Regions from separate parts of the Streptomyces sp. NPDC045899 genome, predicted to be linked through region 2. Evidence: riboswitches for the same ligand, from Rfam matches in the RefSeq annotation. Region 2 holds a riboswitch; each other region holds the start of a gene.
The links. A riboswitch is a leader RNA that binds a small molecule or an ion and turns the genes downstream of it on or off. The one in region 2 is predicted to bind cobalamin.
Positions count from the first base shown of each region.

Region 1: another riboswitch for cobalamin. It lies ahead of AC07FT_RS02575 (ribonucleoside-diphosphate reductase subunit alpha); the one in region 2 lies ahead of metE (5-methyltetrahydropteroyltriglutamate--homocysteine S-methyltransferase).
Region 3: another riboswitch for cobalamin. It lies ahead of cobN (cobaltochelatase subunit CobN); the one in region 2 lies ahead of metE (5-methyltetrahydropteroyltriglutamate--homocysteine S-methyltransferase).

Region 1 is NZ_JBWKKP010000002.1:13,535-16,805, reverse strand. It holds gene AC07FT_RS02575 (ribonucleoside-diphosphate reductase subunit alpha) at 1-1,314, opposite strand, end outside; cobalamin riboswitch at 1,450-1,578, opposite strand; gene AC07FT_RS02570 (FGGY family carbohydrate kinase) at 1,644-3,143, opposite strand; gene AC07FT_RS02565 (2-hydroxyacid dehydrogenase) at 3,140-3,271, opposite strand, start outside.
Region 2 is NZ_JBWKKP010000010.1:118,104-121,374, reverse strand. It holds gene aceB (malate synthase A) at 1-673, shown strand, start outside; gene AC07FT_RS17065 (3-hydroxybutyryl-CoA dehydrogenase) at 670-1,539, shown strand; cobalamin riboswitch at 1,657-1,875, shown strand; gene metE (5-methyltetrahydropteroyltriglutamate--homocysteine S-methyltransferase) at 2,040-3,271, shown strand, end outside.
Region 3 is NZ_JBWKKP010000005.1:386,222-389,492, reverse strand. It holds gene cobN (cobaltochelatase subunit CobN) at 1-1,918, opposite strand, end outside; cobalamin riboswitch at 1,951-2,100, opposite strand; gene cobG (precorrin-3B synthase) at 2,147-3,271, shown strand, end outside.

The sequences.
Region 1 (3,271 bases), on a different contig from region 2:
GGAGGAGTGGACGACCTTGCCGGGCTCGGCGGTCTGGTTGGCGGTGCGGTTGGCGGCGTCCTTGAACGTCATCCAGCCGTTGCCGGTCTGCGCGAGCGTGCGCATCATCCGGGCGTAGAGCTGGCGCGCCGGGACCTGCTTGACGGCGCGGCCCTCGGCCTCGGCCCTGCGGTACGCGGCGTCGAACTCCTCGCCCCACAGGTCCACCAGCTGCGGCGCGTCGGCCGGGGAGAACAGCGACCAGTCGGCGTCCGCCTCGACGCGGCGCATGAACTCGTCCGGGATCCAGTGGGCGATGTTGAGGTTGTGGGTGCGGCGGGCTTCCTCACCGGTGTTGTCCCGCAGCTCCAGGAACTCCTCGATGTCCGCGTGCCAGGTCTCCAGGTAGACACAGGCCGCGCCCTTGCGCCGGCCGCCCTGGTTGACGGCGGCCACCGAGGCGTCCAGCGTGCGCAGGAACGGCACGATGCCGTTGGAGTGCCCGTTGGTGCCGCGGATCAGCGAACCGCGGGCCCGGATGCGGGAGTAGGACAGACCGATGCCGCCCGCGTGCTTCGACAGCCGCGCGACCTGGTGGTAGCGGTTGTAGATGGAGTCCAGCTCGTCCAGCGGCGAGTCCAGCAGGTAGCACGAGGACATCTGCGGGTGCCGGGTGCCGGAGTTGAACAGCGTGGGGGAGCTGGGCAGGTAGGACAGGGTGCTGGTGAGCCGGTACAGCTCGGCGACCTCGTCCAGGGCCCGCTCGCCGAGGTTCTCGGCCAGACCGCAGGCGACCCGGAGGAGGAAGTGCTGCGGGGTCTCGATGACCTGACGGGTGATCGGGTGGCGCAGCAGGTAGCGGCTGTACAGGGTGCGCAGTCCGAAGTAGCCGAAGCGCTTGTCGGCGCCGTCCGCCAGCGCCCGCTCCACCAGCGCGTCCAGCCGGGCGGCATGGGTGGTGACGAACTCGGCGGTGCTGTCGGCGATCAGGCCCTCGCGGTGGCCCACCGCGACCGAGGACGAGAAGGAGACCGCGCCCTGCCCGGCCGCCTCCTCGGTGATCGTCAGGGCCAGCAGCCGCGCGGCCAGCCGGGAGTACTCCGGCTCCTCCGCGATCAGCCCGGCCGCCGCCTCGGTCGCCAGGGTGCGCAACTCCGCCTCGTCCGAGCCGGGATGGCGGCCGCGCAGGGCGGCGGCCGCGACTTTGCCGGGGTCGGTGGCGGGCAGGTCGGCGGTGAGCCCGGTGAGGGTCCGCAGCAGCGCGGTACCGGGCGCGTCGGCCACTGCCTGGGAAGCCGCTGCCTCTGAAACCGGGTCGGCGGGCGCGATGGTCACTGAAGTGTTCTCCCTCGCTCGGCTGGGGGCCAGGAGGGATGGGGAGCGAAGGCCGCGTACGGGCATGACGAATTCGCACTACCGTACGAACGCATACCGCGCAGCGTCCAACGGCCCAACCCGCGAGGCCCGGACGTATTCAGACGGCCGTCGGCAGGTCATCGGACTCACGGGTACACATATGCGCACACGTACACCGTTGCGGGACAGTTCCGGATTCCCACCGGATTCCCCTGCGTCGACAGCGAGGACGAGCATACATCTTGTGTCGGCCGACGCACGCGCCCCCACATCTTGTGTCGCCCACGGGGGAGTTTCCCACGTATGTGCTATTGCGGGGTGGCCTCCGTCCGCTGTTCCCGGGCCTTTTCCCGCCAGCCGGCCAGGGCGTGGGCAAGCCGGGAGCGGTAGTCGGCGTAGCCGTGTTCGAAGGTCTCACGGCGGTCCGGATCGGGTGTGACGGTGCGTGTGTCGGCCTGCCAGCGCTCCGGGTCGACCGGCTCACCGAGGCTCTCCCAGGCGACCACGACCGCGCCGCGCGCCCCCACTTCGGGCTCCCCGGGGATCCGCACCGGACGGCCGATGACATCCGCGAACAACTGGGTCCAGGCCCGGGACCGGGTGCCGCCGCCGCACAGCGCCAGGCTCGCGGAGAGCCCGGCCGCCTCCAGGCAGTGCCGGGCGGCGTAGGCGATGGACTCGCAGACCGCGCGGACCGCGTCGGCGCGGGTCGAGGCGAGGGTGAGCCCGTCGAGCCGTCCCTGGGCGGCGGGTTCGACGAACGGCGCCCGCTCGCCCGCCCCGGACAGGAACGGCAGTGCGGTGACTCCACGGGCGCCGGGCGGGCTGTCGGCCAGTATCCCGTCGAGGCCGGCGGTGGTGGCCCCGGTGAACTCCAGCGCCCATTCCAGGGCCGCGGTGCCGACCATCGCGGGCATCGCCCGCAGCCAGCGTGTGGGGTCGGGGGTGCACAGCCACATCCCGGCCGGATCGGCGGCCGGGTCGATCCGGGCGTCGTCGGTCAGCACCTGGCAGGCCAGGGTGGTGCCCACGATCAGCAGTCCGTCGCCCCGCTCCCGCACCCCGCTGCCGATGGCGCAGGCGGGCAGGTCGTAGGGGCCCGCGGCGACCGGGAGTCCGGCCGGGAGCCCGAGCAGCCGGGCGCCCTCCTCGTGCAGCGGGGCGAGTGCCCCGGGCGCGGCGGGCTCCGGCAACAGCCGTGCGTACCCGGCGATTCCGCACATCTCCAGCGCGTCGCGGACATAGCGGCGGGTGGTGACATCGAGGAACGGCAGCGAGGCATCGGAGGCGTCCACCCCGATCACCCCGGTCAGCCGCTGGGCGACCGCGTCCACGCAGTAGCCCGCGACCTCGGCCCGCTCCAGCGACCGCGGTTCATGCTCGGCGAGCCAGGCCAGCAGCGGGGCGTGGCAGCCGGGGAACACCCCCGAACCGGTACGGGCCCACAGCGCCCGCAGGGTGCCGTCCGCGCGCCAGCGGGCCACTGTCTCCGCCGCCCTGCCGTCCATCCACGAGATCGGCGGACGCACCGCCCGGCCCGCCGCGTCGCGCAGCCACAGCCCGTCCCCCTGGCCGGTCAGGGCGAGTGCGACGGGAGGCGCGGGCAGGGCGGCGGCGACCTCGCGGCACACCTCGGCCACGGTGCGCAGCACGTCCTCCAGGTCCTGTTCGACCCGGCCCCCAGGCCGCCGGTCCAGCCGGCTGGGGCGGCTCGCGGACGCGATGGCCCGCCCGTCCCGGCCGAAGGCCACGGCCTTGGTGACCGATGTGCCGATATCGACTCCGATCATCACCCGGTCGGTGCTCATGGCGTACGGGCCTCCGTGGCATCGAGGTTGGCGGGGAGGGCGGGGTGGGCGAGTTTCTCGCCGCGTACGTACCGGGCGACCTCGGCCGCGGTGATGGCGGCCGCGCGGTGGGCGGTCTGCCGGGTCGC
Region 2 (3,271 bases):
CCTGCGGGCCTGCACCGAACTGCTGGTGCGCACCTGCCACAAGCGGAGTGCCCACGCCATCGGCGGAATGGCCGCGCAGGTGCCGGGCAAGGACCCGGCCGCGCACGAGGCGGCGCTCGCCACGGTGCGGCTGGACAAGGAGCGCGAGGCCGAGGACGGATTCGACGGCTCCTGGGTCGCCCATCCCGGACTGGTGCCGGTGTGCCGCGAGGTGTTCGACGGAGTGCTGGGCGACCGGCCCCATCAGCTCGACCGGACGCGCGACGACGTGGAGGTGACGGCGGTGGACCTGCTGTCGGTGCGCCGGATCAGCGGACCGCCCACACCGGAGGGCGTGCGCACCAACGTCTCGGTCGCGCTGCGCTACTACGCCGCCTGGCTGCGCGGCCAGGGCGCCGTCGCCCTCGACGGTCTGATGGAGGACGCGGCCACCGCCGAGATCGCCCGGGTGCAGATCTGGCAATGGCTGCGGCACCGGGTCATCGACCGGGCGACGGTGCTGCGCCTGCTCGATGACGAAGTCGCCGCGCTCGGTGCCGCGTATCCATGGGCACCGTGCGACGAGGTGCGGGCACTCTTCGAACGCACCGCGCTGTGCGGCGAGTTGCCGCTGTTCTTCACCCCGGACGCCTACGCCGCCCACCTCGTGCGCCGTGCGGAGGTACGGGCATGAGCGGGGACATCCGGCGCGTGGGAGTGGTCGGCGGCGGTCAGATGGGCGCGGGCATCGCCGAGGTGTGCGCACGGGCCGGGCTGGACACGGTGGTCTGTGAGGCCGACGCCACGGCCGCGCGTACCGCCCGGGAGCGCGTCACCGCCTCGCTGGACCGGGCGGTGCGGCGGGGCGGGCTGGAGCGGACCGCGGCCCGGGACGCCCTGTCCCGCCTGGTCTTCACCGGCAGTCTGGAGGATCTGTCCGACCGGCAGCTCGTCATCGAGGCGGTGATCGAGAACGCCGACGCCAAGGCCGAGGTGTTCGCCGCGCTCGACAAGACCGTCGAGGATCCGGCGGCCGTTCTGGCCACCAACACCTCCTCGATCCCCGTGATGCGCCTGGGCATGGCCACCAGCCGCGCCGACCGGGTCGTCGGACTGCACTTCTTCAACCCCGTCCCGGTGCTGCCCCTGGTGGAGGTGGTGACCTCGCTGCACACCGCCCCGGAGACGGTCACCGCGGTCGAGGAATTCGCCTCGCGCACTCTGGGCAAGACGGTCATCCGCTCCCGGGACCGGGCGGGCTTCGTCGTCAACGCCCTGCTGATCCCCTATCTGCTCTCGGCCGTCCGGATGGCGGAGTCCGGCTTCGCCACCGCCGCCGACATCGACGCGGGCATGGAGCTGGGCTGCGCCCACCCCATGGGCCCGCTCAAGCTCGCGGACCTGATCGGGCTCGACACGCTCGCCTCGATCGCCGGCTCGCTGTACGACGAGTTCAAGGAACCCCTCTACGCGCCTCCCCCACTGCTCCAGCGGATGGTGGAGGCACGGCTGCTGGGCCGCAAGACCGGCCGCGGGTTCCATGCGTACGGCCAGGGGTGAGCGACCCGGCGGACCGGGCCGAGGGGCCCGCCCGCCGGGCCCCCGCGCACCGATGGGGTGTCTCAGCTCACCCTCAGCATGCTGGACGGGTCCCACCACATCGGCGGGCGGCCCCTTAGGGTGGCCGGTGCAGCTGGTTCGCCCCGTCCGCCAGGCGGGAGGCGTCGCAAGAGGGAACCCGGTGGGAATCCGGGACTGCCCCGCAGCGGTGAGCGGGAACGACCGCCGTCATACGCACTGGGCCCGAGGAGGGCCTGGGAAGCGACGGCCAGTAGGTGTCCTCCCCTTGAGGACGTGCCCGTGAGTCCGAAGACCTGCCAACTGCCCGGGTGCGTACGACGCGTACCCGGACATCCGGTGACCTCGAGGGCGGGTCGGCGAACATACCAGGTGGACGACCGCGCCGTTGCGCGCGAGGTCGACCGTCCCGGTACGTCACCCCTTCGCGCTCTCGTCCCGTCCCCGGGATCTCAGGGATTCATCTCGCGAAGGAGATCTCCGTGACCACCAAGCCCGCAGCCGCGGCAGCACGGGCCACCGTGTACGGCTACCCCCGTCAGGGCCAGAACCGGGAACTGAAGAAGGCGATCGAGGGCTACTGGAAGGGCCGCGTCACCGCCGACGCCCTCCGCGACACCGCCGCGGAACTGCGCCGGACGAACTGGCGGCAGCTGGCCGGAGCGGGCATCCACGAGGTGCCCACCGGTGACTTCTCCTACTACGACCACGTCCTGGACACCACCGTCATGGTGGGTGCGATCCCCGACCGCCACCGGGACGCCGTCGCGGCCGATCCGCTCGACGGCTACTTCGCGATGGCGCGCGGCACCCAGGACGTGGCGCCGCTGGAGATGACCAAGTGGTTCGACACCAACTACCACTATCTGGTCCCCGAGCTGGGGCCGGACACGGTCTTCACGGCCGACTCCGCCAAGCAGGTCGCCGAGCTGACGGAGGCGCTGACCCAGGGGCTGACGGCCCGTCCGGTCCTGGTCGGCCCGGTCACCTATCTGCTGCTGGCCAAGCCCGCGCCCGGGGTGGCCGCGGACTTCGACCCGCTCACCCTCCTGGACCGGCTGCTGCCGGTGTACGCGGAGGTCCTGGCCGATCTGCGGGCCGCCGGGGCGGAGTGGGTACAGCTGGACGAACCCGCCCTCGTCCAGGACCGCACCCCGGCCGAGCTCAACGCCGCGGCCCGGGCCTACCGCGACCTCGGCGCCCTTCCCGACCGCCCCAAGCTGCTCATCGCCTCCTACTTCGACCGTCTGGGCGACGCCCTGCCCGTCCTGGCCAAGGCCCCGGTCGAGGGTCTGGCCCTGGACTTCACCGAGGCCGCCGCCGCCAACCTCGAGGATCTCGCGGCTGTCGGCGGTCTGCCCGGCAAGCGCCTGGTCGCCGGGGTCGTCAACGGCCGCAACATCTGGGTGAACGACCTGTCGGCCGCACTCTCGACGCTCGGCACCCTGCTGGGGCTGGCGGGCCAGGTCGATGTGTCCGCGTCCTGCTCGCTTCTGCACGTCCCGCTGGACGCCGCCGTGGAGCGCGACATCGCGCCGCAGATCCTGCGCTGGCTCTCCTTCGCACGGCAGAAGACACGGGAGATCGTCACCCTCGCCAAGGGCCTCGCCCGGGGAACCCACACGATCGCCGCCGAACTCTCCGCGAACCGCGCCGATCTGGCCTCCCGCGCGGGTTCGCCGATCACCCATGACCCGGCCGTCCGGGCGCGCGC
Region 3 (3,271 bases), on a different contig from region 2:
CCTCTAGGCCGAGGTCGTGGTCCAGCCTGGCGGCCTGGATCAGGGTCCAGATCTGGGCGCGGATGGCGGGCAGCTTCGCCGGGTCCATCGAGGAGATGGCGGCGTACTCGTCGAGCAGCTGCTCCAGCCGCGCGATGTCGCCGTAGGAGTCGGCGCGGGCCATCGGCGGCACCAGGTGGTCGATCAGGGTGGCGTGCACGCGGCGCTTGGCCTGGGTGCCCTCGCCCGGGTCGTTGACCAGGAACGGGTAGATCAGCGGCAGATCGCCGAGCGCGGCGTCGGGGCCGCAGGCGGCGGACAGTCCGGCGTTCTTGCCGGGCAGCCACTCCAGGTTTCCGTGCTTGCCCAGGTGGACCATGGCGTCGGCACCGAAGCCGCCGTCCGCCTGCGGGGTGGCCATCCAGCGGTAGGCGGCCAGGTAGTGGTGGGAGGGCGGCAGATCGGGATCGTGGTAGATGGCGATGGGGTTCTCGCCGAAGCCGCGCGGCGGCTGGATGACCACCAGCAGATTGCCGTGGCGCAGCGCGGCCAGGACGATGTCGCCGTCCGGGTTGCGGCTGGTGTCGACGAACATCCCGCCGGGCGGCGGGCCCCAGTGCTCCTCGACCGCGTCGCGCAACTGCGCGGGCAGGGTGGCGTACCAGCGGCGGTAGTCGGCGGCGGGGACGCGGACCGGGTTGGCGGCGAGCTGCTCCTCGGTGAGCCACTCCTGGTCGTGGCCGCCGGCGTCGATGAGGGCGCGGATCAGTTCGTCGCCGTCGCCGGAGACCAGGCCCGGAAGGGCGTCCGGCCCGTCCTCGGGGCCGAGGTCGTAGCCCTCGGCCCGCAGGCGGCGCAGCAGGGCGACGGCGCTGGCGGGGGTGTCGAGGCCGACGGCGTTGCCGATGCGGGAGTGCTTGGTCGGGTAGGCGGAGAGGACCAGTGCAAGACGCTTGTCGGCCGCGGGTATGTGGCGCAGCCGGGCGTGCCGTACCGCGATCCCGGCGACCCGGGCGGCGCGCTCGGGGTCGGCGACGTAGACGGGCAGTCCGTCCTCGTCGACCTCCTTGAAGGAGAACGGCACGGTGATGAGGCGGCCGTCGAACTCGGGGACGGCGACCTGGGTCGCGGCGTCCAGCGGGGAGAGCCCCTCGTCGTTCTCCTCCCAGGCGGTGCGCGAGCCGGTCAGGCACAGCGCCTGGAGCACGGGGACGTCGAGCCGGGCGAGCGCGCCCGCGTCCCACGACTCGTCGTCGCCGCCCGCGGAGGCGTCGGCGGGCCGGGTGCCACCGGCGGCGAGCACGGTGGTGACGACCGCGTCGGCCGCGCCGAGGGCCTCGATCAGCTCGGGCTCGGGCGCCCGCAGCGAGGCGACGAACAGCGGGAGCGGACGGCCCCCGGCGTCCTCCACGGCCCGGCACAGGGCCTCGACGAAGGCCGTGTTGCCGCTCATGTGGTGGGCTCGGTAGTAGAGCACCGCGACGGTGGGGCCGGTGGTGGTGCGCGCGGTGCGCTCCAGCGGGCCCCAGGTGGGGGCGGGGGCGGGCGGTTCGAAGCCGTGGCCGGTGAGCAGCACGGTGTCGGAGAGGAAGCGGGCCAGCTGCTCCAGGTTTCCGGGGCCGCCGTGGGCGAGGTAGGCGTGGGCCTCGGCGGCGATGCCGACCGGGACCGTGGACGCCTCCATGAGCTGGGCGTCCGGGGCCTGTTCACCGGTGAGGACCACCACGGGGCGGTCACCCGCGAGCAGGGTGTCCAGGCCCTCCTGCCAGGCGCGGATCCCGCCGAGCAGCCGTACGACGACGAGGTCGGCGCCCTCGAGCAGGCCGGGCAGGTCGTCGAGTGCGAGCCGGGCCGGGTTGGCCAGGCGGTACGGCACCGGGCCCGTGGCGGCACGGGCGCTGAGCAGGTCGGTGTCGGACGTCGACAGCAGCAGGATCATGACTGGGCGCCTTCCTCGGGGTCCGCGCCCCGGGCGGGTTGAAGACGGCGGGAGTTCCTGGCTCGCGCGGCTGCTGCCGTGCTCACAGTGGCGGGACCGCGCCGGAATCTCACCGGCTTCCTCCCCTGACGCCGTCAGTTGCGTCCGGCGGGTCAGGACGACCCGCCGCTCAGCATAGTAAGCGTTGCTGACCTGCCACGGGACGGTGAGGGCCGGGCGATCGTCGGTATGCTCGCCGCCATGCCCCTCCCCCCGACAACCGTCCCACCTGGGGATCAAACGCCCGCCACCGGTGTCCGGGCCCGCTCCGCCACGGACCGGACGGTCTCCGCGGACCGTGGCGGGCGTGATGACGCATGCCCCGGCGCACTGCGGCTCCACCCGGCGCACGACGGCGCACTGGCCCGTGTCCGGCTGCCCGGCGGCCTGTTGACAGGACGTCAGGCGCGGACGCTGGCGGCGGTGGCGGAGGAGCTGGGCGACGGCCGGCTCGACCTCACCTCCCGGGGAAACGTCCAGCTGCGGGGGCTTGCCGAAGGGTGCGGGGCACCCCTGGCGGAGCGGTTGCGGTCGGCGGGGCTGCTGCCGTCGGACGCGCACGACCGGGTGCGCAACATCGTGGCGTCACCGCTGAGCGGCCTGGACGGCGCCGGGCACACCGACACCTCGGTGTGGGCGCGGGAGTTGGACACACTGCTGTGCACGGCGGGGTCCGGCGAGTTGAGGGCTTTGTCGGGGTTGTCGGGTCGGTTCCTGTTCGCGCTGGACGACGGACGGGGTGATGTCGCCGCCCTGGGCGCCGATGTGACATTGATCGCAACGCCGGGCGGCGGAGCCGTCCTGGGGGTGGGTGCCGCCGGATCCGGGGGGCTGCGCATCGCGGCGGAGGACGCCCCGCGGGCCGCCGCGCTGGCGGCCGTGGAATTCCTGACGAGAGCGGAGGAAAGCGGCATCCGGGCCTGGCGGGCGCGGGAGCTCCCCGCACAACACGCCGTGACGGCCGCCGGGTTGGCGGCGCGACTCGCCGGGGCGGGCATCGGACAGGAACCGGACACCGGCGCCTGCGGTGCCGGACTGGACACGGCGCCCGGCCCATGGACGGAACCCTGCCTTCCCTCCCCCGGTCCGGTGCCCGGCCCGCACGGCCGCCACGCGGTGTCCGTGGCCGTACCGCTCGGCCGGATGAGCGCCGCCCAGTGGCGGCTGCTCGCCGCGCTCGCCTCCCGGGACGGGGCCGATGAGCTGCGTGTGACACCCTGGCGCGGCGTGGTGATCCCCGGATTCACCCCGGGGGCCGCCCGCTCCGCGGCGGACGAACTGGCCGGAGCCGGGCTGGTGACCGATCCCGGCTCA